DNA from 2 places in the Orrella dioscoreae genome. Region 2 is predicted to be linked to the other one. Evidence: predicted binding sites of a transcription regulator. Region 2 holds the regulator's gene; the other holds the start of a gene.
What was found. The regulator FNR, encoded in region 2, switches genes on or off when oxygen is low (the NO sensors DNR and NnrR bind a similar motif). The targets are predictions, from matches to a motif close to TTGATNNNNATCAA.
Positions count from the first base shown of each region.

Region 1: hemN (oxygen-independent coproporphyrinogen III oxidase) is a predicted target of FNR. The motif match lies at 1,657-1,670, and genes of this name have one in related genera.

Region 1 is NZ_LT907988.1:3,374,374-3,378,790, reverse strand. It holds gene ODI_RS15730 (TerC family protein) at 1-338, shown strand, start outside; gene ODI_RS15725 (NAD(P)H-dependent flavin oxidoreductase) at 440-1,594, opposite strand; gene hemN (oxygen-independent coproporphyrinogen III oxidase) at 1,706-3,130, shown strand; gene ODI_RS15715 (diguanylate cyclase) at 3,170-4,417, opposite strand, start outside.
Region 2 is NZ_LT907988.1:3,019,309-3,023,725, reverse strand. It holds gene ccoG (cytochrome c oxidase accessory protein CcoG) at 1-1,330, shown strand, start outside; gene ODI_RS14045 (hypothetical protein) at 1,363-1,602, shown strand; gene ODI_RS14040 (hypothetical protein) at 1,654-1,902, shown strand; gene fnr (fumarate/nitrate reduction transcriptional regulator Fnr) at 1,987-2,712, opposite strand; gene ODI_RS14030 (LysR family transcriptional regulator) at 3,003-3,905, opposite strand; gene ODI_RS14025 (malate synthase G) at 4,033-4,417, shown strand, end outside.

The DNA.
Region 1 (4,417 bases), 360 kb from region 2:
CGATCTTCGCCATCACGACCGACCCCTTCATCGTGCTGACGTCCAACGTCTTCGCGATCCTGGGCCTGCGCGCCATGTACTTCCTGCTGGCCGGCATGCACGAGCGTTTCCACCTGCTGCCTTATGGCCTGGCGCTGGTGCTGGTGCTGATCGGCACGAAGATGCTGCTCATCGACATCTACAAGATCCCGGTGATGTGGTCGCTGCTGGGCACGGCGACGATCCTTGCCGCGACGATGATCCTGTCGCTGGTCATTCCGCCCAAGCCGGGCGAGCCCACGGGCGGCGCCTATCCCTTCGGTGGCAAGGACAAGGACGGCGCAAAGAAAGCCTCCTGATCAGGATTGCCTGAATGAAGAACGCGCCCCTCGGGGCGCGTTTTTTTTGCTCAGGGAATGAGGGCCGCGCAGGCATCCGCGCGGGTGCCTGCCTTCCGGACCTACGCTGCGGCGGGTTCGGTTCCATGCAGCAGATGGTCGATCAGCTCCCGCACCGGCCGGATGGCCTTGCCGAAAGGCAGCTTGGTGGCGCCGCGGAAGAACAGGCCCTTGTCGACCTCCCCGCGCAGCGCCGCGGCCAGCTTCAGGTCGATGCAGAACTGCCCGAATTTCGCCAGGCCGTCGCGCAGGCCGCACTGGCTCAGGCAGTCCAGGCGCTGGCTGCAGCGGCGCGGGTCGGCCTTGGTGCGTGACTGCAGCGTGGTTTCCTGGCGCAGGTAACGCACCAGCCACGGCGTGCCGACCGCGCGCGCGGGCAAGCCGGCCACGCTGACGAATTCCTTGAGCGCGTCGGTGTCCGCGTCGATCAGCACGCGCTTGAAGTTCTCATGCGCGTCGCCTTCCTCGGTGACGGCAAATGCCGTGCCCACCTGGATGCCGTCGGCGCCGTTCGCCAGCCAATGACGCACGTCGGCATGCGAGCCCACGCCGCCTGCCAGCACCAGCTTGGGGGCGTCGCGCCCCAGGCCCAGTTCGTCGAACAGGGCGCGGCATTCTTCCAGCACGCGGGCGAAGCCGAAGCGCTCATGGCGCACGTCATCCAGCCTGGAGGCGCCCAGATGGCCGCCTGCGTACGCGGGGTGCTCGATCACCACGGCGCTGGCCATGCGGCCCTTTTTCATCCACTTCTTCAGCACCACGGCTACGCCGCGCGATTCGGACAGGATGGGGATGAGCGCCGTGCGGGGGTGGTCGGCCGTCATCTCGGGCAGGTCGACCGGCAGGCCGGCGCCCATCACGATGGCGTCGGCGCCGCTTTCGCAGGCCTGGCGCACGAGCGAGGCGTGGTCACGCACGGCCTTCATGACATTCACGGCGATCAGGCCGCGTCCTTCGGCATGCGCGCGCGCGGCCTGGATCTCGCGGTCCAGCGCGATGCGGTTGGCCTGGTCGAGCCGCTCACGGTCGTGGCAGTCCTCGGTCTGTTCGAGCAGGTCGGGGTGATGGTGGCGCAAGTCCACGCTGGCAATGGTGCCGACGGCATTTTCGCGTGCGACGGCGCCCGCCAGGCGGTGAGCCGAGACGCCGACGCCCATACCGCCTTGCACGATGGGCAGAAGGCTGTGTCCGGCGATCTCGAGAGGGGAATACTGCATGGGTTAAATGGCCTAGTGGTAGCAGATACCGCACAGGCTAGGGCAGGGCGGCGTCAGGTGCCTTGCGCCAGATCAAGACGGGGCGGCCGGGGGGCTTTCATACTGCATCGCATGGATACCCTGGCCAGCCCCCCTCCTTCCCCGACTCCCGCGCCCCTGTTCTCGCCCGAGCTGCTGCGACGGCTGGACAAGAACGGCCCGCGCTATACCTCCTATCCCACCGCGGACCGCTACGGCAAGGAGTTTGGCGACATGCAGTACCGCCAGGCCCTGTCCGCGCGGGCCGCCGAGTCGGCTGCCGGGCTCGCCCGGCCATTGTCGCTGTACGTGCACGTGCCGTTCTGCCAGTCCGTCTGCTACTACTGCGCCTGTAACAAGGTGGTGACGCGGCACCACGAGCGCGCCGAGCCTTACCTGGACGCGCTGGAGCGCGAGATCGCCATGCACGTGCGGCTGATGGGCGGCGGCGCTGCCTCGCAACTGCACTTCGGCGGGGGCACGCCCACCTTCCTCGACGACGACGAGCTTGCGCGGCTGATGCGCGCCCTGCGCACGGCATTTCCCTTGACGCCCGATGCCGAGGTCTCGATCGAAGTGGATCCGCGCACGGCCACGCCGGCGCGGCTGGCGCGCCTGGCCGAAATGGGCTTCAACCGACTGAGCCTGGGCGTGCAGGATTTCGACGCCGACGTGCAGCGCGCCGTGCACCGCATCCAGTCCTTCGAAAGCGTGCAGCGCCTGACGGAAAGCGCCCGCGCGCTGGGCTTCCAGTCCGTCAACATGGATCTCATCTACGGCCTGCCCAAGCAGAGCCGCGAATCCTTCGCGCACACCATTGCGCAGGTCGCCTCGCTGCGGCCGGACCGCATCGCGCTGTATGGCTATGCGCACCTGCCGCAGCGTTTCAAGCCGCAACGCCGCATCCTGGACGCCGACCTGCCCGATGGCGAAACCCGCATCGGCCTGCTGGGTTCGGCGATCGAAGGTTTCCTTGCCGCCGGCTACACCTATATCGGCATGGACCATTTCGCGCTGCCCGAGGATTCCCTGGCCATCGCCAAGCGCGAGGGCCGCATGCAGCGCAATTTCCAGGGCTACAGCACACACCCGGACTGCGACATCATCGCGCTGGGCGTCTCGGCCATCGGCCGCGTGGGCGACACCTACAGCCAGAACGCCAAGACGCTGGAGGAGTACTACGCCAGGCTGGACCGCGGCCGTTTCCCGGTGGTGCAGGGCATGGTCCTGGGCGTGGACGACCTGCTGCGTCGCGAGGTCATCATGCAGATCATGTGCCAGGGCCGCATCGACATTCCCGCCTTCGAGCGCGAGCATGGCCTGCGTTTCTGGCAGTATTTCGCCACCGAACGCGAGGCCTTGCAGGGCCTGTCCGAGATGGGACTGGTCAGCGCCGGCGAGCAGGTCCTTCAGGTCAGTCCGCAGGGCTGGTTCTTCGTGCGTGCCGTGGCGATGGTGTTCGACCGCTACCTGCAGGCGGGTCGTGCCTCGGGCGCGACCTACTCGCGCATCGTCTGATGCCTTGATCGTGATGCGCGGGCGCCATGCCCGCGCCGATCAAAGCGCCGAGTTCGCCAGCACCCGGTTGCGTCCGGCCCGCTTGGCGCCATACAGCGCCGTGTCGGCTGCGCTCAGCAGCCGTTGATAGTCGGGGTGGCCGTCGTGCGTGGCCACGCCGATGCTCAATGTCACCGACAGCGTCTGGCCATCCCGCAGCGCGATGCGTTCAAGCTCGGCGCGGCGGCGCAGCTTCTCGCCGATGGCAATGGCCTGGGCTTCATTGGCGTCGACCAGCACGATCAGGAATTCCTCGCCCCCCAGGCGGAACAGATAGTCGCCGCTGCGCACGCTTTGCGTCAGGAAAAGCGCCAGGTGCTGCAGCACCGCGTCGCCCCCATCGTGGCCATACTGGTCGTTGATGCCCTTGAAGTGGTCGATGTCGATGGACAGCACGGACAGGTGCGAGGCTTTCTGCCGCACATAGTTGATCTCGCGCGCCATCACCACCTGCAGGTACTTGCGATTGAGCAGGCGCGTCAGCGTGTCCCGGCCTGACTCCAGGTGGGCCGCCTGGGCGAACAGGCTCTCCAGCAGGAAGCGGATGGCCGCGCATTGCTCGCGCACGGTCTTGAGCACGGGGATGGCAGCTTGGGCGGGCGTGTCGGCCAGGCCTGCGACGGCCTCGTCGACCTGCGTGATCTGCGCCAGGATGTTCTCGACGTCCTTGGAGCCTTCGAACGCATGGGCGGCCTTGTGCAGGAACCACATGCCGAACTCGGACTTGCCCAGCCGCGGCAGCGACGGACCGGCGCCGTTCACGGCGATTTCATAGACGAAAGTGTTTTCCCAGTCCAGCAGGGCGGCGCGCTGCTTTTCCTTCTCGGACACGATGTCCTGCGACACCACGAACAGGCGGTACGACTCTTCCGCGCGGGTGTTGCGCTCGTGGAAGGTGTCGTAGGCATGGCACATGATCTCGGTGGCCTGGCCGATGGTGTCCACGGCACAGGCCAGGGCCTGCGCGCGCTCGGCGACGGGCGCATCGCCCAGCAGCGCGTGCAGGTCCATCATCAGCGCGCGCGCGCCTTGCATGACCAGGTGGGACGGAATGCCGATGCGCGCATGGACCTCGCCAATGTGCCGCTGGAAGGCCACGGCCTCGTCGTAGCGCGCGTTGAAGGCGATGTCGAACACGGTGTCGAGCCAACGCTGCAGCGCGGCGTGCAGACGTGTCTGGACGAGCTGGTGCGACAGGAAGCGTGAAGCCGATGGCGATTCCAGCATCGCTTCGTAGAAGCGCGTGGC
Region 2 (4,417 bases):
CGGCTTGTACGCACGTTGGCGGATCGCGCTGGTGTTCCTGACGCAGTTCCTGTACTACGGCCTGCCCTGGGTGAACTGGAACGGCCGCCAGGCCGTGCTGTTCGACCTGGGCGCGCGCAAGTTCTACATCTTTGGCATGGTGTTGTGGCCGCAGGATGTCATTTATCTTGCGGTGCTGCTGGTGATCTCGGCGCTGGCGCTGTTTCTCTTCACCGCCGTCGCCGGCCGCCTGTTCTGCGGCTACGCCTGTCCGCAGACCGTCTACACCGAAATCTTCATGTGGATCGAGCGGCGCATCGAAGGCGATCGCGTCGCGCGCATCCGCCTCGATGGCGACCCCTGGTCCGTGCGCAAGGTACGCATCAAGGCGACCAAGCACGCCGCCTGGCTGCTGGTGGCGGGGTGGACGGGCTTCACTTTCATCGGCTATTTCGCGCCCATGCGCGAGCTGGGCAGCGCCCTGGCGGCGTTTTCCCTGGGGCCCTGGCAGTGGTTCTGGATGGTGTTCTACGCTTTCTGTACCTGGGGCAACGCAGGCTTCCTGCGCGAACAGGTCTGCAAGTACATGTGCCCCTATGCGCGCTTCCAGAGCGTGATGGTCGACCCGAACACCTGGGTCGTCACCTATGACCAGCAGCGCGGCGATCCGCGCGGCGGGCGCTCGCGCAAGATCGACCACCACGCGCAGGGCCTGGGCGATTGCGTCGACTGCAGCCTGTGCGTGCAGGTTTGCCCCACCGGCATCGATATCCGCGACGGCCTGCAATACATGTGCATCGGCTGTGGCGCCTGTGCGGATGCCTGTGATGCGGTCATGGAGAAGATGCAATACCCGCAAGGCCTGATCCGCTATGCGTCGGAACGTTCGGTGCAGGACAAGCTGACGCCCGCGCAGGCGCGCCGCCAGTTGTTCCGTCCGCGCGTGCTGATCTATTCAGCTTTGATCCTGGTGCTGGTGGCCATCTTCCTGGGATCGCTGGCAACCCGCACGCCCTTGCGCATCGACGTGATCCGCGACCGGGCGTCGCTGGGCCGCGAAGTGGCGGGCGGGCTCATCGAGAACGTCTACCGCCTGCAGCTCATCAACGTGTCGGAAGGCGACATGACGCTCACGTTGCGCGCCGAAGGCCTGCCTGGCCTGACCGTGCAGAACGGCGGCGCCATCCATCTCGACCCGGCATCGAACCGCCTCCTGCCCGTGGTGCTGCAGGTGCCCGCGCAGAATCTCGAACCCGGTCCCCATACCGTGCATTTCCGCGCGCAAGCGCAAGACGCCGACGGGCGCACCATCGAGCTGGAAGAAAAGGCCAGCTTCATCGTGCCGCGCTGAATCCGCTGACTCGATACTCCTGGAGAACCCTCATGGCCCATGCCAATTCCGCGACGTCCTCTTCCAACCCCTGGTGGCGCGAGCCCTGGCCCTGGCTTCTGATGGCAGGTCCGTTCCTTGCCATCGTGGGGTGCGCCATCACGATCTTCCTGGCCTTCCAGTCCTACGGCGACCAGGCGATCTATGACGGGGGCGTCAAGCGCGGCCTGAAGGTCGAGAAGGCCGCCGAGGCGCAGGTCCCCGTGCCGGCACGTCCGGCCGGCGCGCAGTAAGCGCCCGATCAGGCAAGCACGCAGTCGCGATCACGACGACAGGAGAAGAACATGGGATGGCGTTCGCTGATGTGGATCGTATGGCCCTCGTTCATGGCCGCGGCGGCCACCACCGCGGTGGTGTTCGCGCTGGTGGATCCGCTGGATATCGTGGTGTTCGGCTATGTGCCGGTGTCGCGCCAGGCAGGCTATTCGGCCGGCTTCTTCCTGTTCTGGGGCATGGCCACGTTCTCCAGCGCGCTGTCCCTGTTCCTGTCGCGCGGCAAGCTGGCGGACGAGGACGACGAAGGGGATTGTTGAGTCGTTGAAAGCGCCGATGAAAGAAGGGACCACGTGGTCCCTTTTTTTGTCATGGCAACACGCGGCCCCCTGGCCGCGCGGGCTTCAGCACTCCTGGCCGAAGACCTGCTGCAGCGCGGCCATGTCGAGGATGCGCACTTCACGAAGATGGATGTGGATGATGCCTTCGCGGGCAAAGCGCGACAGCAGGCGGCTGACGGTTTCCAGCGTCAGGCCCAGGTAATTGCCGATTTCCTCGCGGCTCATGCGCAGGATGAACTCGGTGGACGAATAGCCCAGCGTGGAGAGCCGCTGCGACAGGTTCAGCAGGAAGCCCGCCACGCGCTGTTCCGAGCGCATCGAACCCAGCGTCAGCAGCATCTGTTGCGAGCGGCTGATTTCCTGGCTCATCAGGCGGCGGATCTGGCTTTGCAGCGAGGGCAGCAGGCGGCCGACGCGGTCGATGTCATCGATGCGGATCACACAGACCTCGGAGTCTTCCATGGCGATCGCGCTGGAGACGTGGCGGTGCTGGCCGATGCTGTCCATGCCGACGATCTCGCCGGGCAGATGGAAGCCCGTGATCTGCAGGTCGCCTTCGGATTGTTCGAGCTGCGTGCGCAGCGAGCCGAAGCGCACGGCATAGACGGCGTCGAGTTCGCTGCCCAGCGTGAAAAGCGGACGGCCTTTTTCGACGCGGACGCGATCCTTGACGAGGTCGTCGAGCTTGCCGAGATCGGTGGCCGGCATGCCGATGGGCAGGCACAGATGGCTCAGCATGCAGGAAGAACAGCGGGGGGAATCAGCGGGAACGGGGACTCGAATATGCATGGCGGAAAGCACTACGGTATCAGGTCAGGCAAGGCGCCGGGGGATGGCGCAGGAAGTGACACATGTCCCACGTCAAGCTTGATGCAATTGTAATGCCGCGGACGAGGGCTGTCTTGACGAATAGGCCTGGTTTCTGGACCTTTGGCGTCGGTTCGCAACAGCTTAAAAGAAACTCGGGACACAGCGCGACCCTGGACCCGTGCATGGGCGTTCAAACACGCGATGAAACGCGCGGCGACGGCCCTTGGACGGTCTGGTGGAATCGGGAGGGGGGCGGGCAGGAAAAAAGGTCAGGTCCACCCCGCTTGCGTGGCATAGGCGTCTTTCAGCCAATCGACGAAAACACGCACGCGCGAAGGCAGGTGCTTGCGTTCGGGCAGGATGGCGAAGATGCCGTTGGGGGGCGCGTGGTAATCGTCCAGCACGGTGACGAGGCGGCCGGCTTCGAGGTCTTCGCGCACTTCCCACACTGAGCGCCACGACAGGCCTTCGCCTTCGAGCGTCCACGCGTGCAGCACGCTGCCGTCGTTGCACTCCATGCCGCCGCCGCCACGCAGGGCGATGTTGCGGCCATCCAGGTTGAACAGCCAGCCGCGCGATTGATTGCCGCGCGTGCCGAAGGACAGGCAACGGTGTCGCGCCAGGTCGTCGGGATGTTCGGGCGTGCCGTGGCGCGCCAGGTAGGCGGGCGAGGCCACCACGACGCGGCGGTTGTCCGCCAGCCGGATGCCCACGAGGCCCGAGTCCACCAGGTCGCCGATGCGGACCGCGCAGTCGACGCGCTCTTCGATGAGATCCACCAGGCGGTCCGTCAGGTCCAGCGTGATGTGCAGATCGGGATAGGCGCGCGCGAAACCCGGCAGCAAGGGCGCGACGTGGCGGCGCCCGAAGCCGGCGGGGGCGGAGATGCGCAGGGGACCGCTGGGCTGGCGGCTGCCTTGCGAGATGAGCGCTTCGGTGTCTTCCACGTCGCGCAGCAGGCGGCGCGCTTCCTCGAGATAGGCCGTGCCTTCGGGCGTGATGGACAGGCGGCGGGTGGAGCGCGCGAGCAGCTTCACGCCCAGGCGGGCTTCCAGCGCGTCGATGCGCCGGCCGATCATGGCCGGGGCTACGCCTTCCGCGCGGGCGGCAGCGGAGAGGCTGCCCAGCGTGGCGACGGCCACGAAGGTGCCCATCTGCTTGTAGCGGTCCATGCGCCTGTTTTTATAAAAAGTAAAAGATGAAGCTATCTTTATAACCTTTTTCTCTGCATTCATGGCTCGTACACTGCCTGCAGCGGGCGGGATTTCCGCCCTCATTCCAACTGATAGGAGCGCCACCATGTCCGCACGCAACAACCGCCATGGCCTGCAAGTCGCCGAGGTTCTCGACCGCTACGTGGAGGAGGAGGCCCTGCCGGGCACCGGCGTGGACAGCGCGGCGTTCTGGCAAGGCTTCTCGGCGCTGGTGCACGATCTGGCGCCGCGCAACCGCCAGCTGCTGGCCGAGCGCGACCGCCTGCAGGCCGAACTGGATGGCTGGCATCGCGCGAATCCTGGCCCGGTCCGGGACATGCCGGCCTATCGCGCCTTCCTGACGAAGATCGGCTATCTGCGTCCCCAGCCCGGCAGCGTGTCGGCGGGCAGCACGCAGGTCGACGAGGAAATCGCCGTGCAGGCCGGTCCCCAGCTGGTGGTGCCCGTGTCCAACCAGCGCTACGCCCTGA